DNA from 3 places in the Candidatus Symbiopectobacterium sp. NZEC135 genome. Region 1 is predicted to be linked to each of the others. Evidence: riboswitches for the same ligand, from Rfam matches in the RefSeq annotation. Region 1 holds a riboswitch; each other region holds the start of a gene.
What was found. Region 1 has a riboswitch for thiamine pyrophosphate ahead of thiM (hydroxyethylthiazole kinase). Riboswitches for the same ligand answer to the same signal wherever they lie in the genome.
Positions count from the first base shown of each region.

Region 2: linked by a shared signal. The riboswitch ahead of thiB (thiamine ABC transporter substrate binding subunit) and the one ahead of thiM (hydroxyethylthiazole kinase) in region 1 are both predicted to bind thiamine pyrophosphate.
Region 3: linked by a shared signal. The riboswitch ahead of thiC (phosphomethylpyrimidine synthase ThiC) and the one ahead of thiM (hydroxyethylthiazole kinase) in region 1 are both predicted to bind thiamine pyrophosphate.

Region 1 covers NZ_JAGFPF010000001.1:77,544-87,503, forward strand. The annotation lists gene J5224_RS00330 (YdcF family protein) at 1-471, shown strand, start outside; gene J5224_RS00335 (glycoside hydrolase family 28 protein) at 529-1,839, opposite strand; gene J5224_RS00340 (SHOCT domain-containing protein) at 2,028-2,417, opposite strand; gene J5224_RS00345 (helix-turn-helix domain-containing protein) at 2,715-2,960, opposite strand; gene J5224_RS00350 (helix-turn-helix domain-containing protein) at 3,067-3,285, shown strand; gene J5224_RS00355 (DUF3750 domain-containing protein) at 3,470-4,246, shown strand; gene J5224_RS00360 (helix-turn-helix domain-containing protein) at 4,290-4,847, opposite strand; gene J5224_RS00365 (DMT family transporter) at 4,971-5,855, shown strand; gene J5224_RS00370 (VOC family protein) at 6,022-6,420, shown strand; gene J5224_RS00375 (H-NS family nucleoid-associated regulatory protein) at 6,677-7,075, opposite strand; TPP riboswitch at 7,647-7,743, shown strand; gene thiM (hydroxyethylthiazole kinase) at 7,781-8,584, shown strand; gene thiD (bifunctional hydroxymethylpyrimidine kinase/phosphomethylpyrimidine kinase) at 8,572-9,396, shown strand; gene J5224_RS00390 (acyltransferase family protein) at 9,461-9,960, opposite strand, start outside.
Region 2 covers NZ_JAGFPF010000002.1:52,034-61,993, forward strand. The annotation lists gene sgrR (HTH-type transcriptional regulator SgrR) at 1-1,658, shown strand, start outside; TPP riboswitch at 1,683-1,812, shown strand; gene thiB (thiamine ABC transporter substrate binding subunit) at 1,857-2,870, shown strand; gene thiP (thiamine/thiamine pyrophosphate ABC transporter permease ThiP) at 2,846-4,474, shown strand; gene thiQ (thiamine ABC transporter ATP-binding protein ThiQ) at 4,458-5,165, shown strand; gene ilvB (acetolactate synthase large subunit) at 5,533-7,197, shown strand; gene ilvN (acetolactate synthase small subunit) at 7,202-7,495, shown strand; gene J5224_RS01800 (YebY family protein) at 7,559-7,906, opposite strand; gene J5224_RS01805 (DedA family protein) at 8,040-8,813, opposite strand; gene J5224_RS01810 (ABC transporter ATP-binding protein) at 9,014-9,709, opposite strand; gene J5224_RS01815 (ABC transporter ATP-binding protein) at 9,702-9,960, opposite strand, start outside.
Region 3 covers NZ_JAGFPF010000045.1:22,288-32,247, forward strand. The annotation lists gene thiE (thiamine phosphate synthase) at 1-41, opposite strand, end outside; gene thiC (phosphomethylpyrimidine synthase ThiC) at 38-1,996, opposite strand; TPP riboswitch at 2,127-2,250, opposite strand; gene rsd (sigma D regulator) at 2,367-2,831, opposite strand; gene nudC (NAD(+) diphosphatase) at 2,940-3,713, shown strand; gene hemE (uroporphyrinogen decarboxylase) at 3,795-4,859, shown strand; gene nfi (deoxyribonuclease V) at 4,898-5,575, shown strand; gene J5224_RS18100 (YjaG family protein) at 5,671-6,261, shown strand; gene hupA (nucleoid-associated protein HU-alpha) at 6,448-6,720, shown strand; gene J5224_RS18110 (DUF1481 domain-containing protein) at 6,725-7,444, shown strand; gene purD (phosphoribosylamine--glycine ligase) at 7,518-8,807, opposite strand; gene purH (bifunctional phosphoribosylaminoimidazolecarboxamide formyltransferase/IMP cyclohydrolase) at 8,825-9,960, opposite strand, start outside.

The DNA.
Region 1 (9,960 bases):
CATCAGGTTTTTGCAATCCCTTGGGAAAACATTGAGATAGAAAATCGCTCTACCAACTGTGGCCAAAATGCGGACTTCAGCAGAGACACGCTATTGGCCCAGTCATCTATTCCCGCGACGATACTGCTGGTGCAGGATCCGCTGATGCAGCGCAGAACGTTTGAATCTTTTCAGCACAGTTGGCGGCAGAAAAATTTAACCAGTCGATTTATCAACTGGCCGGTATTTGTGCCGCATGTCGTCAAGGTGGACGATTCCCTGGTGATCACCGGCGGACAACGTGCAGGCATATGGACGATTGAACGCTACATCGCCATGATCTTAGGTGAGGTCAAGCGCCTGCGCGATGATGAAACCGGTTACGGGCCAGCAGGAGCTGGTTTTATCGACCATGTTGATATTCCTGACGCGGTTGAAAATGCCTGGCGGCGGCTTACTGCAAACAACAAACTGTTGGTGAGCGTCAGATAAATCTGCCGCCGGATCGCACCGACGACAGCGTCAGGGGGTCAGGTTGGGTTACGGGAGCTATTGACGTGTCGTTGGGAAAGGCAACCATTTATCTTCACAGGCATACGCCGTTTTCACCGCAGTTGCATTCGCGATGGTCGATGGCGCTGGCGTCAAGCCGCCTTCGGCCACATGAACAATGACGTTTTGTTGATGCCAGCCCTGAAGATTATCGATTTTCACACCGTCAAAGGTCACATCAAGGGGATGGTCACTGTCATAGCCGTTAAGTACCACCTTGCCGCCGTTACCGGACACATTTTTCAGCGAAATATGGTGGTACCAGGGAATAAAGTTGCCCTTTTTGCCTTCATAAGCCGTATCCAGCGTAATCGGCCATTTGTTATTGCGCAAACACACATTCTCAACCTTGACGTTTTCAACGATTCCACCGCGGCTGGAATCACTTTTAATTCTGATGCCTGAGGTTGTGCCATCCAGCGTAAGATCTTTAATCAGAATATCGCTGATGCCGCTGTTGGTTTCACTGCCGATAGACATACCGTGACCGGAATAGAAGTGGTTATCCAGAATAGAGATGAAACGCGTTGGCCCGCTGTTGCCTGCTTTAATTGCTATGTTGTCATCACCGGTGCGGATAACGCTTTTGGCTATCGTTACATCGGTTGCCGCACCCGGATCGATACCGTCGGTATTACGCGCATCCGCTGGCGTATCAATAACAATTCCCCACACCGTGATCCCCTGAACCTTATTCAGCACCAGATGAAAGTTAGGCGAGTTGGTTAAACGGATGTGATAAAAGGTCAGGTTTTTGGCATTATCGACCTGAATAAGACGAGGCACGTTCTGGTTACCCCCTTCCTTTTGCGCGCGTCGCGCCAACTGCCACCAGGTTTCAGTTTTACCCTCCATGATCTGGTTGCCACGCCCATCAATCGTCCCTTCGCCGACCAGTCCGCCGCCCTGCACGTTCTCAATATGAATAAAAGGCTGACATTGCCCTTTCTGGTTGCTGAGCGTGCCGCAAATACCACGGCCTTTATCGTAATCGGCGGGGTTGGCAGAAGCCGCGAGCACGGTACCTTTATCCACCCACAGCCATATGCCGGAACGTATACTCAGCGGGCCGCTTAGAAAGGTATTTTGACCGTTGGCGGCAGTGAGTTTCACGGCTTGCCCCGCAGGGCAACGATCGATGGCCTGTTGGATCCGTTGCTGATTATTTCCCGGTTCGGGTGTCAGCGTAGTACAACTCTGCTGCGGATAGGTGGGTTCCTGTACCTGGCGGCGATCGGCGGCGTGCGCGATACTCAATAAAAACGCGGGGCAAAGCGACAGTATCGTTGTGAGTGTTTTTACTTTCATCGGTGTAGCCTGTTAACCATCATCCACGGTAAATACGTTGTTTTCGTCCAGACTATAATTACAACAGAACCACGAGTACTGCTCTCTCGTGGCCACGTAAGGAAGTGTCACAAAGTAATACTTCGTTTATCGCTATCGTCTGTTACGCTGTCGCTGAAAAATAAATATCGGCATGTGGATGATATCTATCAAGCCAAGGCTTTCGCCTTCAGTTTTTGGTATTCCTCTTCCGTAACGATGCCATCATCTAACAACTTTTTAGCATCTGATATCTGTTCGGCGGGCGATTTCCCCGCTACCTCACGAATATACTCGTTGGTGGCTGAAACGGATTTTTTTACCTGCGCGCGATGTCGCTCAGCCATGCCCTTGCCACGCACGATAAGGTAGATGAGAGAAGTAAGTAGCGGAATAAACAGTAAGAAAACAATCCACGCCGCTTTGTAAAGACCGCTGACTTCCTGATCGCGAAACAGGTCGGATACGACCTGGAAAAGAATAAAAAGATAGGCAATAAAAAAGAACAGTGAAAATGCCGTGACCAATATATCCCACAGCGTCAGTAGGTGCGTTGCCATTTTTGTGTTTCCTCTGGATTTAATTAATTAAATCAGGCATCGAGATGAACATAACAAAGGTATATACCCGTCATACTTCACGTTGCAGGTACGTTGGCTGCACTCGCTCACCCGAATCACTTACTTGAGTAAGCTCATCGGGACTCCCTCATTTGCCGCCTTCCTGCAACGCGAATTATTTAGGGTATAGCACAAATTTATTTTTTCCACACAACAGGGAAAAATAGAAACGAGGGGAGACTATTATGGAGAATGGATGAATAAGAGACGAAGAATAACTGCCAAAGGCATAGCGCGCTATTGATCTGCTGCCTGAGCGTCATCTTCAAAAGCAAACAGTGTAACCAGATCGATGTGTAACCCAACGGCGATGATATAGAGCACTTCCAGCGTTGGATTGCGCACACCACGCTCAACGCCGCTGAGGTATGTGCGGTCCAACCCACATTTTTCAGCAAAAGCTTCTTGCGACAGATTCGCCTGCAATCTGAGTGATCTTACGCGCTGGCCCAGACGGGCCTTGATGGAATTGGATATTTTCATGGAGTAAGCATTGTTTTTTGATGCTTATCAGTCCACGGACTATTAGTCACAACAGTAAGATTTTGTGGTAACGTAGTGACTCATAGTCAACGAACCGGAGGCGTAAATGGAAAAACAGGATTGGCACCCAGCAGATATCATTGCTGCCATAAAGAGGAGGGGGACGTCGCTGGCGGCATTATCTCGGGCATCTGGGCTGGCGTCATCAACGCTAGCGAATGCACTCACGCGACGGTGGCCTAAAGGGGAGCGGCTTATCGCACAAGCGATAAACGTGAGCCCGGAAGAGATCTGGCCTTCACGCTACCTAAAAAATCGCCGTTAAGCGGGGCGGCGAAGCCGTCATCCGTCTTACGCGGGTGACGGAGATTGCCTCATGTTCGACACCGGTGTGGCATCATGGTCACTCTGCGCGTTTTTACGGCGAAAGGTATTGCTGACAGCCTTGATTTCTTTGATGATGCGACAATGAAGCGTTATTTGTTGCTGTCATTAACAGGGTAGGGTTGATGAAGTTTACCAAAATCGTAGGTGTGGCCATCGTTAGTATATTGCTGCTGTCATTCTGGCAAAGCTGGGCGCACTCGACGCGCGGTGGTGAAGCGATGAGCGGTCAGGGATGGTGGTCTGCTCGGCGTGATTCCGCTGGCGTTGCGCCCGATCCCGTGCGTTGGCGTGATACCGCTATTGTTCAAGTGTATGCTGCGCCGACCTATGGTTGGCGTGGTCTGGTGGCAGTTCACCCTTGGATTATCCTGAAAGCCAAAGGTGAAACCCGCTACCGGCGTTATGAAGTGATCAGTTGGGGAAGCGACAATGTGGTACGCCTGAATTACACCTTACCGGACGGGTTCTGGTACGGGGCCACGCCGAAACTGCTGGTTGAACATCGCGGTGAGGCAGCGCAGGTGATGATCCCGCAGATCGATGCCGCGATCAAAAGCTATCCCTGGCCGCAGACCTATCGCGCTTGGCCTGGACCGAACAGCAATACCTTTCTCGCGCACATTGGTCGTGAAGTACCGGCCTTAAAGCTTGATATGCCTGCCAATGCCATTGGTAAAGATTATCGCTCAATCGTGAATCCGGTGGGGTTGGCCCCTTCTGGCAGCGGCGTTCAGATTTCGGTTCTGGGGGCGCTGGGCGTGACGCTGGCACTGGAAGAAGGCCTGGAAGTGAACCTGCTAGGGATGAACCTGGGCATTGATGTGAATCCACCGGCGTTGCGCCTGCCTTTCATTGGCCGATTAGGTTTTGACAATGTGGATCAGCAGCAAGAACGCTGACGCTAAAAGGCGTGGTGCGAGAGCCGATGTGCCCTGCGCCCCGCTATGGGTGCTCAATAATCATCACCGCGCAGGTATCTTCCTCCAATGCTTCGAAGGTGTGCGGCGCATCGGCGGCATAGCTGATGTAATCTCCGGCGTTAAGCGCAATTTCATGCCCTTCAGGACCCAGCACGGCTCGTCCACGGCTAATCATGACATGCTCCAGCGTGCCGGGTTGATGGGGGACAGAGCGGCGTACGCTGCCCGGCTGCGCTGTCACGCGGTAGATATCGCGTTGCATGCCTCTCGGACAGACGGCGAGCAGTGTCACAAAATAATGTGCCTGTTCAGCGGCGACAATTTCCCCCTCATGGGCACGGATTACCTTCACGTGGGGCTGCGGTGCTGCAATCAACTGCGTGACCTGCACATCCAGCGCCAGCGCCAGTGCCCACAGCGTTTCCAGGCTGGGATTACCGCTGCCTGACTCCAATTGAGATAGCGTCGATTTTGCGATACCGGCACGTTTGGCCAGTTCGCTGACGGAAATACCTATCCGCTCGCGTTCACGTTTTACCGCTACGGCGAGAATCCCTATCGGCGTTGATGAAGGTTGCATGTCGTTCTCCATAAAAAACGATCGTTCTGTTTGACAGTCGATATTGCGATAGCCATTATACCATTCGTTCTTTTTATCGAACAGTCGTTCGTTATGTTATTTATTGTATGCGAGGTAATCGATATGGCATCCGATCAACGTGCCGAGTGGGGAGCGGGATCGCTAAAAATGGCGATAGCCATGATCATTTCAGGAACGGTGGGATGGTTTGTGTTAGCCACTGACTTATCTGCGTTAACGGTGGTCTTTTGGCGCTGCGTTTTCGGCATGGTAGCCATGGCACTGGTCTGTGCGACGCAAGGTCTTTTGCGTCGTGGCATGCTTGCACGTAGGCAGTTTTACTGGATTATGGTAGGTGGCGTCACTCTGACGCTCAATTGGATTTGTCTGTTTATCGCGTATGCGCAGACGTCTATTGCCGTCGCAACCATAACCTACCATGTACAGCCGTTTATTTTGGTTGCGCTAGGGGCGTTGCTATTCAATGAAACTCTGACACGTTATAAGCTCGGTTGGATGGTCATTGCCTTTTCCGGTGTGGCACTGATTATGTTGGGAGGTCAGCAGCAGGATCAGGATTCCGGCCAATACCTCTATGGGGTAGGGTTTGCATTGGCTGCCGCCTTTTTTTACGCCATCACAGCAACAATTACCAAGGCGTTGCGCGATGTGTCTCCTTGCCTGATGGTGTTTATTCAGTTAGGGGTTGGCTGCGTGATGTTGCTGCCTTTCGTTTCGCTGCCCACGACATCCTTTTCCAGCGCTGTCTGGGGGCTGCTGGTCGTGATTGGCTTTGTGCATACTGGCCTGATGTCTGTACTACTTTACAGCGCAGTGCAAAAAATCCCGACAATATTGGTCGGCGGGCTCGCGTTTATCTACCCTGTCGTGGCTATTTTTGTCGATGCCTGGGTGTTGCATCGGCCATTAAATGGGTGGCAGTTGACAGGCACCCTGATCGTTTTGGCTGCGGTTGCGGGTATTAATATCCGTAATCTTCCTCATTAACGCGTTATTCTGGCCTGCATTAATGTTGACCAGGGTCAGCATCTGGTAGGGCGAGTTCAGGCTACGATGCGGCAGCATTGCGATATTTTTTCGCTATACCCGTCATACTTCAAGTTGCAGGTGTAATGTGCAGGCGGTTTCGTGTTTATAACAGGGGGAACGTTCAATGCTAGATCATTTAAGTGTTCCGGTGACAGATATTGATCGCAGTCGACAGTTTTATGAAAGCGCGTTGGCACCGTTAGGTTATCGTCTGATTAAAGATTTTAATCATGCAGTAAGTTTTGGCGTGTTGGAAGGATATGGAAAGTCCAGCGATCCTGGCGGCGAATTTTGGATCTATCAAGGAAAAGCATTACCTTGTCCGGCGGCGCATTTTGCTTTTAGTGCTGAGACGCGTGATGTTGTTGATGCGTTTTATCGCGCGGCAATCGAGGCAGGCGGACAGGATAATGGTAAGCCTGGAATTCGAGAGCTGTATCATGCCCATTATTATGCGGCATTCGTGCGCGATCCTGATGGATATAACATCGAAGCTGTCTTTCATCGCAGTATTGCGTCTTAGGGATATCGCTTCTTTTGTTGGCTGCAAACGATCAAAGAAAATCGGATCCTGATTGATACGCATGCTAATACACCTGCGGTATTAATTTTTCCGTCATTTTAATCAGGTCTTTGGGGGATAAAACGTTTTGTCGAGGAAGGCGAAACGCAGGTGAAGATAACGATTACAGATTAGAAAAGATATGCATGGAGTACAACATTACTCCATGCATAACAAGACAAGTGACGCGCGCTAATACGGCAAGGAAGAGAACAAATTAAATCTCGAAATCTTCCAGCGTTTTGCTTCCGCCATCAATGGCTTCACGGATTGCTTTCGGCGTACGGCCTTGGCCAGTCCAGGTTTGCTCGGTGCCATTCTCATCAATATATTTATATTTTGCCGGACGAGGATCGCGTTTGGCCTTGGCCGGTTTGGATTTCACGCTCTCCAGCAGTTCAGCCGGATCAATGCCGTCTTCAAGAAGTTGAGCACGAATGGCATCCAGTTTTGCCAAACGTTCTGCCTGCTCTTTCTGAATTTTGCTGTCTTCTTCGCGGCGCTCTTCCACAATTGCAGTGAATTTGCTTAACAGTTCTTCCAGGGTTTCAAGATCGGTATCTCGGGCCTGAGCGCGAAGAGTACGAATATTACTTAGCACGTCAAAACTCATCATGGTGTTCCTTTAAAAAGAAGAGACATTATTAGCTTACAAGATATTTTTTGATTTTCCAATATACACCAGATACGCCGGCATGAAATATTTTTTTATAGCGTCTTATGTAAAAAAATGCGTAACACGAGGTGTGGGGAAAGCAGGAGCGTTAATCGTTAGCTGGTTAATAACACAACGCCTCGTAGTTTCCACTATTTATTAATTTCCCCACTTAACCACCCATACTTAAGCGGGCTTGTCTGCTCATGGTATTGGTATACCTAATCCTTTCGCCGTGTCAAATTATCGGGGCGATCTCATGTTTCCCCTGTGCATAACACTAATTATTTAAGGGTATAAGCGCCATGTAGAAGAATATAATGCCAGCCTGGGCACACGCAGGTAGGGAAAGGGACTGGGTGGGCATGTGTGAAAAACTGACCCTACTGCTTTCCTTTTACTCTGCGGTGAATGAATGTCTGGTCTGGCAATCGCCCTTTGGCGGGAGGCGAATACAAATCAATTTACACACGTTGTTTTGATGATTATCCTGAATATGTTTTGCTGTGGCAGTACCACAGTAAATTGATGTTGCGATGACTCGGGGTGCCCTTCTTTGTGAAGGCTGAGAAATACCCGTACCACCTGATCTGGATAATGCCAGCGTAGGGAAGTCTCGGTATTCCGATCGGCTACCGTCTTCTTGCACGCCGGTTGGGAGTAATGATGAACGACCAGCCCACCGATTTTTCTGCTGCCCACGCGGCGGCATTTTTGCTCGATTTCTCAACGGCTTCGCCGTTAGTCCATTGCCTGACCAATGATGTGGTCCAGTCTTTTACCGCCAATGTGTTGTTGGCGCTCGGGGCATCCCCGGCGATGGTGGTGGATCCGGGAGAGGCGGCACAGTTTGCTACGTTGGCCGATGCGCTTCTGATTAACGTGGGGACGTTAGAATCCACGCGCGCCGATGCCATGTTGGCTGCGGTGCAGAGCGCTAATCAAGCGGGAAAACCCTGGGTGCTGGACCCCGTCGCGGTTGGCGGGTTGCGCTTTCGCACTGATTTTGTACACAAATTGCTGCCTTACAAACCGGCGGCGATTCGCGGTAATGCCTCGGAAATTATCGCACTGTCTGGCGTCGCTTCTCAGGGCCGAGGCGTTGACAGTCATGATGCCTCCTTTACTGCCATCCCGGCTGCACGCGAACTGGCGACGCGTTGGTCAACCGTGGTAGCGGTGACGGGGGAAGTGGACTACGTCACCGACGGTGTGCGCGTCTGCGCGGTAAACGGTGGTCATGCGGTGATGACGCGTGTGGTGGGTACCGGGTGCGCACTCTCCGCCGTCGTTGCGGCATTTTGTGCACGCGGCGGGGACATGCTCTTTCAGGTTGCAACAGCGTGTGCCGTAATGGCGCAGGCAGGGGAGCGTGCCGCTGCGCAGTCCAGCGGGCCGGGCAGTTTTACACCTGCATTTTTGGATGCGCTTGCGCTATTGCGTCAGGAGGCACAGGCATGCGCCTTATAAAAGAGAACGCTCCCCGAATAAATGCGTTAACGATAGCGGGCACCGATCCCAGCGGTGGTGCTGGGATCCAGGCTGATCTAAAAACGTTCTCTGCCCTGAGTGCCTATGGCACCAGTGTGATCACTGCGCTGGTGGCACAAAATACGCAGGGAGTGCAGTCGGTTTATCGTATCGAACCTGATTTTGTAGCGGCTCAACTGGATTCTGTATTGTGCGATGTGCGTATCGACAGTGCGAAGATCGGCATGCTGGCGCAAAGTGATATTGTTGAAGCCGTTGCGGAACGTCTGCAACGCTATGCTGTACCTTATATTGTGCTGGATACGGTGATGCTGGCGAAAAGCGGCGATCCGCTATTGGCACCTGAAGCGATCGCCGCGATCCGTGAGGTGCTGTTGCCGCGCGTGTCACTGATAACCCCTAATCTTCCGGAGGCGGCGGCGCTCTTGGCATGCAATGCGGCGACGACAGAAACGGAGATGAAAGCGCAAGGGCAAGGGTTGCTTGAGATGGGATGCCAAGCGGTGCTGATCAAAGGGGGCCATTTGAGTGACGCGGAGAGTCCGGACTGGCTGTTTCAACGCGGGCATGCACCGCAACGTTTCTGTGCGCCACGGGTAAACACCCGCCACACTCATGGCACAGGATGCACGCTGTCTGCGGCGCTGGCGGCGCTGCGCCCCCGGCACCACGATTGGGAAAATACGGTGCAAGCGGCGAAGCATTACCTCCAGTATGCATTACTGGCGGCTGATTCATTGGAGGTGGGTCAGGGAATTGGCCCCGTGCATCATTTTCACCAATGGTGGTAGTCGGTTATGGGGGATGCGGTCGGCGGTGATAAACCGCCGACTTTGCAGTTTGTTGCCTGTGGTTTCAGAAAGAGATGATCTTGGCGGTAAACCTGTTGAGCAAGAGCAAACGGCACAACAGCACTGATGCAATAAACACCAATACCAGCAGAACAAATTTCAGGTTGACGTAGTTAAAGTCATATAGCGTGCTAATGAAATAAAACACACTGTAATGTACAATATAGACACCGATCATGGCCGGGCCAATAAACTCGACGACGTGAGTTATAATTTTGTTTTTTATGGTGATATTTTCAAACACAATGAATAATGCCAAACACATGGTCAGCAGATGCAGATGTTCAAGAATCAGCCAGGGCGTGACAATATTTTGAGTGTGGGTTGACAGAAAGCGTTCGTAAAAGAACATCGAGATGCCTACGGGCACCACCATTATGCGAGCCAGCCAGATGATACCAGGTCGGTGAGTGAACAGCCTGCCTGCGGCGGTTCCCAGCATTCTTCCCACAATATAGTATCCCCCCCATACCCAGATAAATGAATAACTGTGTATAAAGAGTG
Region 2 (9,960 bases), on a different contig from region 1:
TGCAACAACAGTTTGTCCGCCTCTGGCAGCGCTTTCAGGGGCAGGATACCGAGACCACGCTCGAAGAGCTGGCGGGGGTATTACTCTGCTCGCGCCGTCATATCCGTTCACTGCTCGGGGCCATGCAGAAAGAGGGATGGCTGCTGTGGCAGGCGGAAGCAGGACGCGGCAAACGCTCCCGACTCAGTTTTATCTATACCGGGTTAACGTTACAACAACAGCGCGCAGAAGACTTGTTGGAGCAGGATCACGTCGAGCAATTGATCCAGTTAATCGGCGATAAGGAGACGGTGCGCCAGATGTTGCTGTCCCATTTGGGACGCCGTTTTCGTCAGGGAAAACATCTGCTGCGCGTGCTCTATTATCGTCCGCTGCGGAACCTGCTACCCGGTTCTGCACTGCGACGCTCAGAAATGCACATCGTCAGGCAGATCTTCAGCGGGTTAACCAAGATAAATGAGGAAAATGGGGAAATCGCCCCGGACCTCGCGCACCACTGGCAGCAAATGACGCCGCAACGCTGGCGTTTTTATTTGCGCCCGGCGATCCGCTTCCACGATGGACGCGAGCTGGTGATGAAGGATGTTATCGCCTCGCTGATGCGGTTGACATCGCAGGCATTATTCTCACACATCACACGCGTGACTTCCCCCATTCCCTTTGTGATTGATGTGGAACTGAGCGAACCCGATGGCTGGCTCCCCTGGCTGCTCGGCAGCGCACATGCCATGATCCTGCCCCACGACTGGCAGACACAGGGCGATTTTGCGCGTCACCCTGTCGGCACCGGCCCTTATGCGGTGGAGAAAAACAGCGACAGTCAGTTGAAAATAAAAGCCTTTGACGATTATTTCGGCTACCGGGCGCTGATCGATGAGGTCAATATATGGGTGTTGCCAGACGCCTCCGAAGAGTTGCCGGTGTCTATTCAGGTACAAAGTGACACCTCCACGCGCGACGAGCTGGAAAGCCGCATGGAGGAAGGGTGCTATTTCCTGCTGTATGACACCCGCTCTGCGCATGGCGCGAACAGCGAGGTGCGCCGCTGGATCAGCCAGATCTTCCACCCTATCACGCTACTCAGCCAGACAACGAGCACCCACCGACATAGCTGGTCACCAGCGTATAGTTTACTGCCTCGTTGGCATCACCAGCGTTTTGAGAATCAACCGCTGAAACCTGCTGGCCTGGCGGATATCACCCTGACGTTTTATCAGGAGCACCCCGAGTACCGCATCATTGGCGAGATCATGCATGGCCTACTGGCGCAGCAGGGCGTGACGCTGCACATACAGAAAGTCGACTACGAGCAATGGTATCAGGGAGACGCGGAAAGCGACATCTGGCTGAGCAGCGTCAACTGCTATCCGCCGCTGGAGTTCTCGCTGTTTGCCCTGCTGTATGAGTTACCGCTGCTGCGTCATTGCCTGAGCGACTCGCTACAAGAAGACGCGCAGCGCTGGCACAGTCAAACGCTCTCTATCGCTGACTTCAGCCAACGTCTGATTGAAAGCGGTGAGATCCACCCGCTGTTTCACCACTGGTTACAGTTGCAGGGGCAGCGCAGCATGCGCGGCGTGCGCATGAACATGTTGGGCTGGTTCGACTTTAAATCCGCCTGGTTTGTGCCACCGGAGCATGATGCCGACTTTCCCTGATGCTACAAACCCTTTACAATAATAACGTTCTCAACGGGGTGCAGGCCGTTTGTTGATGATATCGCATCGTCAACGCACGGTATTTATGCTGAGAAAATACCCGTCGAACCTGATCCGGTTAATACCGGCGAAGGGATTTGAGAGTGCATTCGCCTGCCTCAAAGTCCTTTGCCACCCTAATTTACCCAGGAGTGCAAAGTGTTACAGTCGCTATTATCCCGTTTATTGCTTCCCGTGCTCGGCCTCTCAGCCCTGCTGTTCGGTTCTGCTGTCGCTAATGCCAAACCCGCATTGACCGTTTACACCTATGACTCGTTCGCGTCTGAATGGGGCCCCGGCCCGGCGATTAAAAAAGCCTTCGAAAAAGAGTGCGAGTGCGAATTGAATTTTGTCGCGCTGGAAGATGGCGTTGCCCTGTTAAACCGCTTGCGCATGGAAGGCAAAAACAGCAAAGCAGATATCGTTTTGGGGTTGGATAACAACCTGCTCAAAGCGGCAGCAGATACCGGTTTGTTTACCGCACACCGCGTGAAAACCGAGGCGTTAACGCTGCCCGGCGGCTGGGATAATGCCACGTTCCTGCCGTACGATTACGGCTACTTCGCGTTTGTCTACAACAAAGACACGCTAAAAAATCCACCGACCAGTCTTGATGCCTTGATCAACAGCGATCAACCGCTAAAGGTGATTTATCAAGACCCGCGCACCAGTACGCCGGGGCTGGGACTGCTGCTGTGGATGCAAAAAGTCTATGGCGATAAAGCACCCGATGCCTGGCAAAAACTGGCACGTAAAACCGTTACCGTCACCAAAGGGTGGAGTGAAGCTTACGGCCTGTTCCTCAAGGGCGAAGCGGATATGGTACTGAGCTACACCACCTCTCCGGCCTATCACATTATCGAAGAGAAAAAGACCAACTACGCGGCGGCACTGTTCAGCGAAGGCCACTATATGCAAGTTGAGGTTGCCGGGCAGTTGACCGCCAGTAAGCAGCCGGAACTCGCAAACCGCTTTATGCAGTTTATCCTCAGCCCGACGTTCCAAAGCCTGATCCCGACCACCAACTGGATGTATCCGGTCACTGGCGTGGCACTGCCGGAAGGGTTCCAGTCGCTGGCTCGCCCGGAAAAAGCGCTGTCCTTTAGCGCACAAGAGGTGGCGGACCTGCGCGGGCAGTGGATTCAGGCATGGCAACGCGCCCTCAGCCGCTGATCCCACACTGGCTCTGGCCTGGGCTGTTTACCGCGGCACTGCTGGCAGGCGTTGCCCTGCTCGCGTTTGGCGCGCTCTGGCATCAGGCACCCGATACCCCATGGCAGACGCTATGGGGTGACAGCTATGTGTGGTACGTGGTGCGCTTTACCTTTTGGCAGGCATTGCTTTCGGCGCTACTCTCCACGCTGCCAGCCATTGTGCTGGCACGCGCCCTCTACCGCCGCCATTTCCCTGGCAGAACCTGGCTGCTGCGCCTGTGCGCCATGACGTTAGTGTTACCGGTGTTGGTGGCGGTATTTGGCATACTGCGCGTTTACGGGCAACAGGGCTGGCTGGCACAAGGTTTAAGCGCGCTCGGCATCAACTACACCTTTTCCCCCTATGGCCTGCAAGGGATTCTGTTGGCCCACGTGTTCTTCAATCTGCCGCTGGCGACACGTCTGCTGTTGCAAGCCCTGGAGTCCATCTCTACGGAACAGCGTCAGCTAGCGGCCCAATTGGGCATGAATGCCTGGCAAACCTTTCGTCTTATTGAATGGCCGTGGTTGCGGCGTCAGATCCTGCCCAGTGCAGCACTGATTTTCATGCTCTGCTTTGCCAGTTTTGCCACCGTACTCTCTCTCGGCGGTGGCCCGCGCGCCACCACCATCGAACTGGCTATCTATCAGGCATTGAGCTTTGATTACGATCCCGCACGCGCGGCAGGACTGGCGCTGATCCAGATGATCTGTTGTCTGGGGTTGGTGCTACTCAGCCAACGACTCGGATCGTGGTTTGCTGTGGGCAATACCCAGCAATTGCGTTGGCGCAACCCGCAAGATTCACTGTCCGGACGATTGGGCGATACCGTGATTATCGTCGCCGCGCTGTTATTGCTGCTGCCCCCCTTGCTGGCCGTGGTGCTGGACGGCCTGAATCCGGCAATGCTGACGGTGCTGAAACGGCCCGCACTGTGGCAAACGCTGTGGACATCCCTGCGTATCGCCCTCGGCGCGGGTGTGCTGTGTGTGATCCTGACCCTGATGCTGCTGTGGAGCAGCCGTGAGCTGAAACTGCGTCAGCAGCGGCTGGCGGGACAGTTGATGGACATCAGCGGCCTGCTGATTCTGGCGATGCCGGGCATTGTGTTGGCAACGGGCTTCTTTCTTGTGCTCAACAATACCGTCGGACTGCCGACATCGCCCTATGGGTTGGTGGTTATCACTAACGCGCTGATGGCCATCCCCTATGCGCTCAAGGTGTTGGAGAACCCGATGCTCGACATTGCTCAGCGCTATAATCCGCTGTGCCAGTCGCTGGATATTCGCGGCTGGCATCGTCTTCGTCTGATTGAACTGCGCGCGTTGCAACAACCGATCGCGCAGGCGATGGCATTTGCCTGCGTACTGTCAGTTGGGGATTTCGGCATTATTGCCTTGTTTGGCAATGAGCAGTTCCGCACGCTGCCCTTCTATCTTTACCAACAAATTGGCGCTTATCGCAGCGCAGACGGTGCCGTAACCGCACTGCTGCTGATGCTGCTCTGTTTCGCGTTGTTTACCATGATGGAGACGTTAACCCTGTGGCAAAAACGGGCGGGCCGACATGCTGTCGTTGAATAAACTCACTTATCTCTATCAACAGGCTCCCATGCTGTTCGATGTCAACATCGCTGCGGGAGAGCGCGTTGCCCTGTTGGGGCCAAGCGGTGCGGGTAAAAGCACGCTGCTCAGTCTGATTGCCGGTTTTTTATTACCGAACGGCGGCGAACTGATGCTCAATGGCGACGATCATCGCTATACGCCGCCCGCCGAACGCCCGGTGTCGATTCTGTTTCAGGAAAATAACCTGTTCCCGCACCTGACGCTGGAGCAAAATATTGCCCTTGGCCTGCACCCCGGCTTGCGTCTCACGTCAGCACAGCGTCAGGCATTGCACGCCATTGCCGAGCACGTTGGCTTGAGCAGCCTGATGCAACGCCTGCCCGCACAGGTGTCTGGCGGTCAACGCCAGCGCGCCGCATTGGCCCGCTGCCTGCTGCGCCAACGCCCTATTCTGCTGCTGGATGAACCGTTCTCCGCGCTCGATCCGGCGCTGCGTCAGGACATGCTCACGCTGGTTGATACGGTATGCGAAGAACAGCAGCTTACTCTGCTGATGGTCACTCACAATCTGGATGACGCGTTACGTATTGCGCCGCGCAGTCTGCTGTTGGTAGACGGAAACATCGCCTACGATGGCCCCACCGCATCGTTGTGTGACGGCAGCAGCGAAGCAGCGCGGATATTGGGGATCAGCGCAGAACGTGACTGATCGTCTACACCGGGCTGCTACTCCACACCGGGTATTTTGTGAGCTGAATAAAATTTTCGCTTTTTATTCCTTGTGGGTATTGCGCCTATTGCAATGGCCGTGCTTATATAAAACGGCTAATTAACTGACTGATTGACAGGATACCCGTGAGACACTCCGCTACTATGACTTCTGCACTACTACACACCGCGCATGTTGACGCGGTCGTCGTCGTGCGCGTGGTCGTGGTGGTCGTCGTCGGCGACGCGCCGTAACGGGTTCCGAATCACAGCACGATTCCCAAACCCCGCCGGCGCAAGCCGAGCGGGGTTTCTTGTTTTTACCTCCCCGCTCCGAAAACGCACCGGCCCAGATGAAGGATATTACTATGCGTTATACCGGAGCACAGTTGATCGTCCGGCTGTTGGAACAGCAGGGCATCACCACGGTAGCAGGCATTCCCGGCGGAGCGGCACTGCCGCTGTACGATGCGCTGGGACAGAGCAAAACCATTCGCCATATTCTCGCCCGCCATGAGCAAGGGGCCGGGTTTATCGCGCAGGGCATGGCGCGCGCCAGTGGCAAAGCCGCCGTTTGTCTGGCCTCCAGCGGTCCAGGAGCCACTAACCTGCTGACCGCGATTGCTGATGCGAAACTCGATTCCATCCCACTGGTATGCATTACCGGTCAGGTCCCTTCGACCATGATCGGCACCGATGCCTTTCAGGAAGTGGATACCTATGGCATTTCCATCCCCGTCACCAAACATAACTATTTGGTGCGGGACATCAACGAACTGCCGCGCGTGATTTCAGACGCGTTTCGCATCGCGCAATCAGGGCGCCCCGGCCCGGTGTGGATCGACATTCCGAAGGATATTCAAACCGCTACCATAGAATTGTCCGAACTGCCTGCCATTGCTGAATCCGATCTCACGCCCGCCATCGATACACAAGCCATCGCACAGGCCGCCGCGATGATCAATGCGGCCGAGCGCCCAATCCTCTATCTGGGCGGTGGCATCATCAGCGCCGAGGCCCATAAACAGGCGATTGAACTCGCCGAGCGCGCCAATCTGCCGACCACCATGACACTGATGGCGCTTGGCGCCATGCCGACCGATCACCCGCTGTCACTCGGCATGTTAGGCATGCATGCTGCCCGCTCCACGAACCTGATTTTGCAGCAGTCAGACTTGCTTATCGTACTGGGCGCACGCTTTGACGATCGCGCAATCGGTAAAGCGGAGCAGTTCTGCCCGGATGCCAGCATCATCCATATCGATATCGATGCGGCGGAACTGGGAAAAATTCGTCAGGCACACGTTGGGCTGCATGCCGATGTGGGTGAAGCGCTGACACAGCTGTTGCCGTTGATTGAACCGCAAAAGCGGGAGAAATGGCATCAGACGGTATCCGCGTTACAGCACACCTATCCGTTCCGCATGCCGGGTGCAGACGATCCGCTGAGTCACTATGGGCTGGTACAAGCCACAGCGCAGGCGCTGACGGACGATGCCATCATCGCTACCGATGTGGGCCAGCATCAGATGTGGGTGGCACAGAGCTATCCGCTGCGCCGACCGCGCCAGTGGCTGACCTCCGGCGGCCTCGGCACCATGGGATTTGGCCTGCCCGCTGCAATGGGTGCCGCGCTGGCAGAACCCGACAAAATTGTGGTGTGTTTTTCCGGCGACGGCAGCATCATGATGAACATTCAAGAGATGGCGACGGCGGCCGAAGAAGGGCTCAACGTTAAAGTCATCCTGATGAACAATCAGGCATTGGGGCTGGTGCACCAGCAGCAAGACTTGTTCTATGGGCAGCGCATCTTCGCCGCTGACTACCGCTATCAAACCGATTTTATCAGCATCGCACGTGGCTTTGGCTTCGCCGCGTATGACCTGAATAACGCAGACGATCCGGCCGCCATGCTGGCAGATGCCCTGCACACGCCGGGTCCGGCGCTGATTCATGCGGCCATTGATGCCAACGAAAAAGTATACCCGATGGTACCGCCGGGCGGGGCCAACATCGATATGATTGGAGACTGACACCATGCAAAATCAATCAACTTCGTCTCACGTAACGCTGGAACTGGCGGTACGCAACCACCCAGGCGTCATGTCGCATGTGTGCGGACTGTTCGCCCGTCGCGCTTATAACGTAGAAGGTATTCTGTGTATGCCACTCGCCGGGGGAAAAGAGAGCCGCATCTGGCTTCTGGTGCAGGAAGACAGCCGACTACCGCAAATGATAAGTCAGGTGGAAAAGCTGGAAGATGTGCTACAGGTGCGCCGCCACGGTGCCGACATGCGCATTTTTGATCAGGTGGCTGAGTTTTATCGTTAACGCCTTACCGACGGCTTCGATGAGCAGGATGCGTGAGTCATCCTGCGAAAAATTACTCAGTAATCACTTGCAGAGTTCCTGACCTTCCACCATGAAATCCAGGGTAGACATCTGATATCCCTGCAATTGTGGGTGGGGTTTGGTAACGGCTTTGGTATCCAATATCGCTGCGCCGCCGAGTTCACGGCCAACGAAGGCATTTGCCATGCCATTAAGCGCATACACTTTGCCGTCTTTACTGTTTTTCACCACCACGGCCGAGCCAGACAAACAGGCAAGTTCCCCTTTGACAAACGTGAACGGCCACTTGTCACCGTAGTCTTTTTCGGTAACCGTTTTCGTTTTATTCCCAGCGGCATAGGCCCCTGCGCTCATCAACAGCACCAGTGCCGTAATCACGATCTTTTTCATTGTTTTTCCATCCATTGGTTATGGTATTAACGTGAACAACAGCAATCCGGTGGACTGCCGCCGCCTTCACGCGGGGATGATAGTAAAACAACGTTTCAAACAGATCTAGTTTCGTGACACATCAGCAGGTGAATTAACCCCGCAACACCACTTTTCCGAGTAGGTGGCTGTACACCGGCATCATCGGGTGTTGAAGTAACATCACCACCCCCGCGACGGCAGCCGTCATGGTCAACGGGGCCAACCAGCGTAAACGCGCCACGGTTAACCATATCAAGCGTTTACGGCTTTTGGTTTGCTTGCGGCTGTTCCACCAGTGCCAGCCTAGCCATCCAGCAAGCCACACCAGTATTGCTACCCCCAGCAACAACCAGCGGAATGACGCACTGTTACCACCGGACGGAATGTCATACGCGACGCCCGCCAGAATGCCCGGCATAAAATAGACCGGCGGCCAGACAACGCAACCGATGATATTCGGCAGCGCAAAGCGTGCGGGGGGAAGCGCCAGCATCCCCGCCACCATCGGGATCAGAGGGCGGGTTGGGCCCACGAAGCGCCCGATGATGATCGTGGGCATCGGATGTTGGTGCAGGGCGTGCTCCGTGCGACGTAGTAAAGTCTGGTGTCTGTTTAAAAACGACCAGTTGTGCAGCGGCGTTTTGAATTTCCAGCCGATGAAATAGGATATCCAATCGCCGAGCAGGCAGCCCACCAACCCGGCACCCCACGCAGCGTACAGGCTCAGTTGCCCGCTACCGATGAGCGCGCCCAGTGTCGCCATCATCACTGTGCCGGGCAGCAACAGCCCTACCAGCGCCAGCGATTCCAAAAAAGCCACTAACATCACCGCAATCAGCGAATAGGTGACAGATTGGGTCACAAAATGATCCAGCCACGCTTCCATAAAGTCCTACCGGGTTATCAACGGCACCTTTGGTTTACTAAACAGTATGTTCGATAAACAGGACGTTGGAGAAAAGGGAGAGCATTGTCAGGATCATAGCAGACGGCGTCAATGGCGGGTTTTTCTATACCTACAATTATGTGAGAGCGCATGATTTCCGCTCACGCGGAAATCATGCGTAAAAGGGCTCTCGTGCGGGATCATCCCCCGAGATACATCCGTTTCACCTCAGGGTTAGCGAGAATATCCGCCGCCGCACCGTGCAGCACGATGTTACCATTCTCCAACACATAGGCACGATCGGCGATTTTCAATGCCGCCGTCGCGTTCTGTTCCACCAGCAGAATGGTCATGTTCTCCTTCTGCAACTGCTTGATGATGTTGAACACCTCACCCACAATCTTCGGTGCCAAGCCGAGGCTGGGTTCATCCAGCATCAGCAAGACAGGCTCGCTCATCAGGGCGCGCGCAATCGCCAACATCTGCTGCTCGCCGCCGCTCATGGTGCCCGCCATCTGATGACGGCGCTCTTTTAAGCGTGGAAACAGGGCGTACATCTTTTCGCACAGATAATGAAAATTGACCGGGTTGTTGTACGCCCCCATTTTCAGGTTTTCTTCAATCGTCAGGTTGGTGAACACCTTGCGCCCTTCCGGCACCAGCGCCAGCCCTTTACGCACAATTTGGTGCGTTTGGCTGTGCGTAACCTCTTCATTGAGAAAGGTCACCGTGCCCGACGATTTCACCATGTTCAGGATGCCGCTCAGCGCCGAGGTTTTACCTGCGCCGTTACTGCCGATAAGCGTAACGATTTCGCTGTTGTTGACCTCGATATCGATGCCTTTCAGTCCCTGAATCAACCCGTAAAATACCTGTAGATTTTCGGCCTTAAGCATAGTCGATGTCCCCCAGATAGGCGGCGATCACCGTTTTGTCGTTGATCGCATCCTGCGTCTTTCCGCTAAACAATGGCTTGCCGTAGTCCAGCACCATGACGCGCTCACACAACGTATTCACAAATGACATGTCATGTTCGATCAACAACACCGTCAGTTTGAAGTCATCGCGCATTTTGAAAATCAGCTGTGCCAGTTCGCTGGTTTCTTTTGGGTTCATGCCGGCGGCGGGCTCATCCAACAGCAGCAAT
Region 3 (9,960 bases), on a different contig from region 1:
AGCCCGAGCTGCGGTGCGGTCGCGGGAAATGCCGGATTCATTTGGCTTCCTCCCCGAGCAGCGTCGTGGCGCTGTGATAGAGCTCGCTGCCGCGCGCTCGGAACTGGGCCGACATCTCTGCCATGCCGACTTCAATCGGTTGCGCTTCCACGGCAGGGGCGGGATTTTTCGCTGCGTACTCACGCACTTCCTGCGAAATTTTCATCGAGCAGAATTTGGGGCCGCACATGGAACAGAAGTGTGCAACTTTGCCGGATTCTTGCGGCAGAGTTTCATCGTGATAGGCGCGTGCGGTCGTCGGGTCGAGTGCCAGATTGAACTGGTCTTCCCAACGAAACTCAAAGCGCGCTTTGGACATGGCGTTATCGCGGATCTGCGCACCGGGGTGTCCTTTCGCCAGATCGGCGGCATGTGCGGCGATCTTGTAGGTGATAAGCCCTTGCTTCACATCCTCTTTGTTGGGCAGCCCAAGGTGTTCTTTCGGCGTGACGTAGCAGAGCATGGCACAACCGAACCAGCCAATCATCGCGGCCCCGATACCGGAGGTGAAGTGGTCATAACCGGGGGCAATATCGGTGGTCAGCGGCCCCAATGTATAGAACGGCGCTTCGTGGCAGTGCTCCAACTCTTCGGTCATGTTGCGGCGAATCATCTGCATCGGCACATGCCCCGGCCCTTCAATCATCACTTGCACGTCATATTCCCAGGCGATTTTGGTCAATTCACCCAGGGTATGCAGCTCGGCAAACTGTGCCTGATCGTTGGCATCTTGAATGGAGCCGGGACGCAAGCCATCGCCCAGCGACAGGGCAACGTCGTAGGCCGCACAAATCTCACAGATTTCACGGAAGTGGACGTAGAGGAAGTTCTCCTGATGGTGCGACAGGCACCACTTCGCCATGATGGAGCCGCCACGCGATACGATGCCGGTCAGGCGTTGTGCGGTCATTGGCACATAGCGCAGCAGCACCCCCGCGTGAATGGTGAAGTAATCAACCCCTTGCTCTGCTTGCTCAAGCAGCGTATCGCGGAACATTTCCCACGTGAGGTTTTCCGCCACGCCATTGACCTTCTCCAGCGCCTGATAAATAGGAACGGTACCAATGGGGACCGGGCTGTTGCGCAGGATCCACTCACGGGTTTCGTGAATATAGCGTCCGGTGGAGAGATCCATCACCGTATCTGCCCCCCACAGCGTGGACCAGACCAGCTTTTCCACCTCTTCCTCGATAGACGAGGTGACCGCCGAGTTGCCGATGTTAGCGTTTACCTTGACCAGAAAATTGCGCCCGATAATCATCGGTTCAGATTCGGGGTGATTGATGTTGGACGGGATGATGGCACGGCCTGCGGCGACTTCCTGGCGCACAAATTCCGGAGTGATGTTGTCCGGCAGGATCGCGCCAAAGCTTTGTCCTGGGTGCTGGTGGCGCAGCACTTCGCTGCGAATGCGCTCACGCCCCATGTTCTCGCGGATAGCGATAAACTCCATTTCCGGCGTGATGATCCCTTGGCGCGCATAGTGCAACTGCGTGACGCACTTGCCTGACTGGGCGCGTTTGGGCTGCGGCAACTGTTCAAAGCGTAGGTGATCCAACCCGGCATCCGCCAATCGCTGCTGGGTAAAACGGGAACTGACGCCAGAAAGTGGCTCGGTGTCGTTACGTTCTGCAATCCAATCGGCACGCAGTTTGACCAACCCGGTACGCACGTCCGGCCGTGCGTCGGGATCGCCATACGGCCCCGCCGTGTCATATACCGGCACGGCTTCGTTAGGTTCATAGCGGGGATTGTCTTTGTCGCCACCTAACAGCGTTGGGCTAAGAGTGATTTCCCGCATCGGTACGCGGATATCACTGCGCGATCCGGTAAGGTAGATACGCGTGGAGTTAGGGAAAGTGGTGCCGCGCAGGTTATGAATAAACGTCTCGGCGGCTTCGCGCTTTTCACGACGGCCAGACGGGGTTTTAGGTGTTGTAGCGGGTGATTGAGGCATAGCATGTTCCTGAATTATGGTTAAGGAAAAATGCTTGTCTGGAGCTCGCAGGGAGTAATTATGGTTGCCTTGGCCCCGATTTTACGCGCTATGCCGGTAACGACATGGCGGTGATAACGGTGACAAAACAGAATGGATTACTCTTGTTCCCTTCGCAGGTTTTAACCTGATCAGGTTCCGCGGATCCCGAATAAACGGTCTCAGCCTGCGGTTTATGTAGGACATAAACACGCTAGGCACTCCGACAAGATACGCCCGGTAATTGGCATAGAAACCGTTTACGGGGCAATAACCCCATGACAATGAGGCTATCGATGACACTTTAGGGCGTCTGAGAGGCGCTGTCAAAATGTAAGGTGGGGCGATGGCGTTATTCTTTCTCTATGACCAGACGAATCAGCCGATCTTCCAGGGCAAAGCGTTCCGCCATGGCTTCACCGACGCTTGATAGCGCTTGTTGAAACCCGATGCAATTATCGTGATCGATAGCAGCCGCCAGACTGCTGTCGTAGAAATCCATAATGAATTGCGTATTGGCCTGTAACGCCAGCGACAGACGGTGCGTTTGCGCCAGCTTTTGATCGCTCAGTGCAACCGCCTCTTGCACGATGCGCTCATAGACATGGAAATGGCAGGAGGAAAGATAGTCCACAAGGTTGTGGCAAAAATCATCCAAAGCCTGCTCATCGAGCGGGGTGTGTTTATCTTTGTTTGGCTTAATGCCGACCAGATGATAGTAAGCAACCAGAAGTTGCTTGCGCGCTTGTAGCCATTGGTCGATTAACGCATTATTGCCACCAACGTACTCAGTCAGACTTTGTAATTGGTTTAACATTGTTGACTCCGTGCATTGATAAGAAAGAACAATCGGTGACGATAAAATTCTGCCATATCCCTGACAGTTAAAATGCCAGTGAAGTGTCTGTGGAGCAATAGAAAAGATATGGAACAAACATTAAAAGGTGATGAGCATGGATGGTGGGTGGTCAGCCATGAGAGTCAAGTGTGGCTACCCGAAGGGAAACTCCCGCATGGCACCGCGGCGCAGTGCGGATTGGAAGGCATTGTTGGACGCCAGATAGGGGAGTGGCAGGGGGAATGCGTGTGGCTGGTCAGTCACCAGAAAACGTCGCAGATGGATTCTGTACGCCAACTGCTGGATGAAGACGTGGCGCTGTTTCAACTGGCAGGGCGCGGTGTGCAACTCGCCGAGTTTTATCGTTCGCACCAGTTTTGCGGCTATTGCGGACAGAAAATGGTGCACAGCAAAACGGAGCTGGCATGCTTGTGCCCGCAGTGTAAAGAGCGTTATTACCCGCAAATCGCCCCGTGCGTGATCGTGGCGATCCGGCGTGGCGAAGAGATCTTGCTGGCGCAGCATCAGCGTCACCGCGGCAATATGTATACCGTGCTGGCGGGGTTCGTGGAAGTGGGCGAAACGCTCGAACAGGCGGTCGCTCGTGAAGTGATGGAAGAGAGCAATATTCGTATTAAAAATCTGCGCTATATCAGCTCACAGCCTTGGCCATTCCCGCATTCGCTGATGATGGCGTTCATGGCGGAGTATGCCGACGGTGACCTGCGCCACGACCCCAAAGAACTCAGAGATGCGGGCTGGTTCCGCTACGATCAACTGCCGATTCTCCCGCCGCCGGGTACAGTCGCGAGACGTTTGATTGAAGACACCGTGGTACTGTGCCGCGATGGACAGGAATAGCGCCGCTGGCGTGCTACACTTCGCGCCACTTGTTTCGTTATCGCGTTTTGACCCTCTTCCAGGATGACAAAAGGACACCGCATGCCAGACCTGAAAAATGATCGCTATCTGCGCGCGCTACTGCGCCAACCTGTTGATGTTACGCCGGTATGGATGATGCGCCAGGCGGGCCGCTATTTGCCGGAGTACAAAGCAACGCGCGCACAGGCGGGTGACTTTATGTCGCTGTGCAAAAATCCAGAACTGGCTTGCGAAGTCACGCTGCAACCGCTGCGGCGCTATGCACTGGATGCTGCAATCCTGTTTTCCGATATCCTCACCGTGCCGGATGCGATGGGATTGGGGCTCTATTTCGAAACCGGGGAAGGGCCGCGCTTTACGCATCCGGTTCGAACTGCTGCGGATGTGGCGCGCTTGCCCGTTCCCGATCCTGAACAAGAACTGGGTTACGTGATGGATGCGGTTCGCACCATTCGCCGCGAACTGGCCGGTGCGGTACCCTTGATCGGTTTTTCCGGCAGTCCCTGGACGCTAGCCACCTATATGGTGGAAGGCGGCAGCAGTAAAGCGTTTACGGTTATCAAGAAAATGCTGTTTGCCGAGCCACAGACGCTTCACCTGTTGTTGGATAAGCTGGCTGACAGCGTGATTCTGTATCTGAATGCGCAGATCAAGGCGGGTGCGCAATCGGTGATGATTTTCGACACCTGGGGTGGTGCGCTGAGCGGTCGCGATTACCGTGAGTTTTCACTGCACTACATGCACAAAATCGTAGATGGTCTGTTACGTGAGCATGAAGGGCGGCGCGTACCGGTGACGCTGTTTACCAAAGGCGGTGGGCAGTGGCTGGAAGCGATGGCCGCGACAGGGTGTGATGCGCTGGGGCTGGATTGGACCACGGATATCGGCGAGGCGCGTGCGCGAGTTGGGGACAAGGTGGCGCTGCAAGGCAATATGGACCCGTCAATGCTCTATGCGCCACCCGCGCGTATCGAGCAAGAAGTTGAGACGATTTTGACCGCGTTCGGTCAGGGGAATGGTCACGTGTTCAATCTGGGGCACGGGATTCATCAGGATGTGCCACCGGAACATGCTGGTGCCTTTGTAGATGCAGTGCATCGCTTGTCGCGCCCGTTCCACCAATAATCGCCCTCATCAGGATTGAACGTGCCTTAAGGAGTAGGCTGATGGATACGCAAGCATTGAAAGCGGAGCAGAATCGGCGGGCGCAGGAGATCGTGCGTGTTGACAGTCTGCCCTTCGTCGAGCCCAGGTTTATTGGCGGGGCTGATGTCGGGTTCGAGCAAGAGGGAACGGTGACGCGGGCGGCGATTGCGATATTGCATTACCCTTCACTTCAGCTGGTTGAGTACCAGATTGCCCGTATTCCGACGGTAATGCCCTATGTGCCGGGATTGCTCTCTTTTCGTGAGTGCCCAGGCTTGTTAGCCGCGTGGGAACAGCTGGCGCAGAAGCCTGATTTGCTGTTTGTTGACGGTCACGGTATTTCACACCCCAGGCGGCTGGGCGTTGCCAGCCATTTTGGGTTATTGGTGGATGTCCCGACCATTGGCGTGGCTAAAAAACGGCTGTGTGGTCAGAGTGCCCCGCTGTCTGAGACACTCGGCAGCCAAAGCGCGCTGATGGACCATGACGAACAGATTGGCTGGGTATGGCGTAGCAAGGCACGCTGTAATCCGCTGTTTATCTCAACCGGCCATCGAGTGAGCTTGAACAGCGCGCTGATGTGGGTAAAACGCTGCCAGCAGGGCTATCGTTTACCTGAACCTACGCGTTGGGCGGACGCCGTTGCCTCACAGCGGCCAGCCTTTCAACGCTGGCTGCGTGAAAATCCGCAGTAATGCAGGCGGGATGCGGTAAGTTTAAGAATTCAGGCATAGGGCAAGGCAACATTTTCAGGTACACTGCCTGCCATTAAAAATAATGAGCGTCGACGATGTTACGTAATCCGATTCACCTGCGGCTGGAGAAGCTGGAAAGCTGGCAGCACGTGACTTTTATGGCTTGCCTTTGCGAGCGGATGTATCCGAACTATTATGAATTCTGCCGCCAGACCGAGTTTGGTGATGCGCAGTTGTATCGCCGCATCCTTGATTTGGTGTGGGAAGTGCTGGTGGTGAAAGAAGCCAAGGTCAATTTCGACAGCCAACTGGAGAAATGGGAAGACGCCATTCCCTCCGCGGATGATTACGATTTATACGGTGTCTATCCGGCCATTGACGCGTGCATTGCATTGGGTGAGCTGATTCATTCGCAACTGAGTGGTGCCACGCTTGAGCATGCGATTGCCATTAGTGAAACCTCCATTCGCACGGTAGCGATGCTGGAAATGACGCAAGCCGGCCGTGAAATGACGGACGAAGAACTCTACACGTTGCCCGCGATTGAAGAAGAATGGGATATCCAGTGGGAGATTTTTCGGTTGCTGGCGGCCTGTGAAGAGCGTGATTTGGAATTGATTAAAGGGCTGCGCGCCGACCTGCGGGAAGCGGGAAGCAGCAATATTGGCATAAATTTAGGCCAATAAGGCGATAAAACGTGATTTAAGGCCCTAAATGACAAGTTGAAGGGCTTCACATCCGCCCCCTGTCTGGTCTACATTTGGGGGGCGTAAAAAAAGTGGCTGTCGGTGCGTGTATGCAGGAGAGTGCTTTTGAGCATATCCGTCGCACTCGATGCTAAGCAAGCGATAAACACACTGTAAGGATAACTTATGAATAAGACTCAACTGATTGATGTGATTGCAGACAAAGCTGACCTGTCCAAGGCTCAGGCTAAAGCAGCGTTAGAAGCCACTCTGGCCGCGGTAACTGAGTCTCTGAAAGCAGGCGATGCAGTACAATTAGTGGGTTTTGGTACGTTTAAAGTGAACCATCGTAACGAGCGCACTGGCCGCAACCCGCAAACGGGTAAAGAAATCAAAATCGCTGCGGCGAATGTCCCGGCATTTGTTGCGGGCAAAGCACTGAAAGACGCTGTTAAATAAGCGAATGCCAGTGAAGGATTCAAGCAAAGGGGCGTTAGCGCCCCTTTTGCTTTTGTGGCGCAGGCTGGGTACGGTGGCTATTGCCGGATTGATCACCGCCTGCGCCAGCCACTCGCCACCGCCAACGACGTTCGCCACTGGCTATGTAGGCGACCGTGCGGTGGTGCGCGTGTGGCGCAAGGATGACAGTCAACAACACAGCACGCAGTTAGTCACGCTCTCCAATGCGTTGCAGGATGATAACCTGTGGCCCAATCTGCACGGGGTGGAAACGCGTTACCTGTTTGTTCAAGACCACCTGCGTGAAATTAAGCGCAGTTATCGCGGTGATCATCCGGAAAGCCTTCATCTTCGCTTTGCTGACGATGGCGCGGTGAGCTTTATGCAACGGCAGCTCGACGATCGGCGTGAAAGCGTGTCTGAAGATGAGATTGCGCTGTTTCAGTTTGATGCCAAGCGGGTGCTGGAACTCAGCGAGGTGTTACGCACTGGCAGTGTGAAACTGCGTCAGGGGGTGCTGCAGGGCAATCGCGTGCTCACCTGTGATGGACAGAACGTCAGCCCTGATTTTGATCTGCTCTCGCTGAGATGGATAGCAGAACAGCGGCAGCATCGCCCCGATGTCACGCTGCGCGTGGCGTGGTTGGATGCCCCTGCGGGAACGCAACTGCTGCTGGTGGCTGAGGAAGATTTGTGTCAGTGGAAGCCGTTTTTCAGCGAATAGTGAAGACGTTAGACAACCTGTGGCGTATCAATAAAAAAGCCGGATTACTCCGGCTTTTTTGTCTTGGCAGTGCTTACTGATTCTGCTCGCGTGCAATGGCGCGGTAGCCGATATCATTGCGGTGGAAACTGCCGTTCCAGCGGATACCTTTGGCAACCTCATACGCTTTCTGTTGCGCCAGTGCGACAGTGCCACCCAAGGCGGTCACGCACAGTACGCGCCCACCGTTGGTGACGACGTCATCGCCGCGCAGTGCGGTACCAGCCTGAAATACCTTGCTGTCTTCCGCTTCTTCTTGTGGTAAGCCGCTGATGACATCGCCACAAGCGTAGTCACCAGGGTAACCGCCTGCCGCGATCACCACACCTAACGCTGGACGCTCATCCCAGACAGACGTTGTCTGATCCAGTTTGCCTTCACAACCTGCCAGACACATCTCAACCAGATCCGAGCGCAGGCGCATCATGATCGGTTGCGTTTCCGGATCGCCAAAGCGGCAGTTGAATTCGATCACCTTAGGCTGGCCCGCGTCATCGATCATCAACCCGGCATACAGGAAACCGGTATAGGTATTTCCTTCTGCTTTCATGCCACGCACGGTCGGCCAAATCACCTGATCCATCACGCGCTGGTGAATCTCATCGGTCACCACCGGGGCAGGAGAGTAGGCACCCATGCCGCCCGTATTCGGGCCGGTGTCTTTGTCGCCCACACGTTTGTGGTCCTGGCTGGTGGCCATGGGCAATACGTTGTCGCCATCGACCATGACGATAAAGCTGGCCTCTTCCCCTTCCAGAAACTCTTCGATGACGATACGGTGCCCGGCATCGCCAAACGCATTGCCTGCCAGCATATCCTGAACCGCGTTTTCTGCTTCTTCCAGCGTCATGGCAACAATAACGCCTTTGCCTGCTGCCAGACCGTCAGCCTTGATGACGATAGGCGCGCCGTGCTTGCGCACATAGGCCAGCGCAGGTTCAACCTCGGTGAAGTTCTGGTAGAACGCCGTGGGGATCTGCTGACGCGCCAGGAAATCTTTGGTAAAGGCCTTGGAGCCTTCCAACTGTGCAGCAGCCTGCGTCGGGCCAAAAATCGTCAGACCCGCAGCACGGAAAGCATCAACCACGCCAATTACCAGCGGTGCTTCCGGGCCGACGATCGTCAAACCAATTTGTTTTTCCTGCGCGAAAGCAACCAGTGCTGGAATATCGGTCGCGGAGATCGCCACGTTTTGCAGCGCAGGTTCGCGTGCCGTACCCGCATTACCGGGCGCGACATAGACATTCTCTGCCAGCGGCGACTGGGCGGCTTTCCACGCCAGCGCGTGTTCGCGCCCGCCATTACCAATGATTAAAATGTTCATCTGTGTCATATCCTGAATTAGTGGCGGAAATGGCGCATGTCGGTGAAGATCATGGCAATGCCGTGTTCGTTAGCGGCAGTGATAACCTCGTCATCACGAATGGAACCCCCCGGCTGAATCACACAGGTGATGCCAACGGCGGCGGCGGCATCGATACCGTCGCGGAACGGGAAGAAGGCATCAGAAGCCATCACGGAGCCTTCAACCTGCAATCCTTCGTCACCGGCTTTAATTCCCGCGATTTTTGCGGAATAAACGCGGCTCATCTGTCCTGCACCGATGCCGACAGTCATATTATCACGGGCATAGACGATGGCATTGGATTTGACGAACTTCGCGACTTTCCAGCAGAACAGCGCATCGCGCAGTTCGGTTTCTGTCGGTTGGCGCTCTGTGACAACGCGCAGTTGACTCGCATCAACCATGCCCAGATCGCGATCCTGTACCAGCAGACCGCCGTTGACGCGTTTGAAATCCAGCCCGGAGACGCGTTGCTGCCATTGGCCGCAAATGAGGACGCGCACGTTCTGTTTTGCCGCTGTTACTTTCAATGCCGCGGCACTGGCTGAGGGCGCGATGATCACTTCCACAAACTGACGGCTGATGATCGCTTGCGCGGTGGCTTCGTCCAATTCGCGGTTAAACGCGATGATGCCGCCAAACGCAGAGGTGGGGTCGGTTTTGTAGGCGCGCTCGTAGGCCGCCAGAATCGACTCGCCAATAGCAACGCCACAGGGGTTGGCATGTTTCACGATAACGCAGGCCGGCTCAGCGAACTCTTTTACGCACTCCAGCGCCGCATCGGTATCGGCAATATTGTTGTAAGACAGCGCTTTGCCCTGCAACTGCTCTGCTGTCGCAACGGAGGCCTCTTTCAGCGCCTCTTCAATATAGAAGGCGGCTTGCTGATGGCTGTTCTCGCCGTAACGCATGTCCTGCTTCTTGATAAAGTTCAGGTTCAGCGTGCGCGGGAAGTGGCCAGCCGGCTTATCAGTCTCTCCATGATAAGGAGGAACCATCGTGCCAAAGTAGTTGGCGATCATGCTGTCGTAGGCCGCGGTGTGTTCAAACGCTTTAATCGCCAGATTGAAGCGGGTTTCCAACGTCAGCGAACGCGCATTGGCATCCAGTTCGTTAATGATGTCGGTGTAGT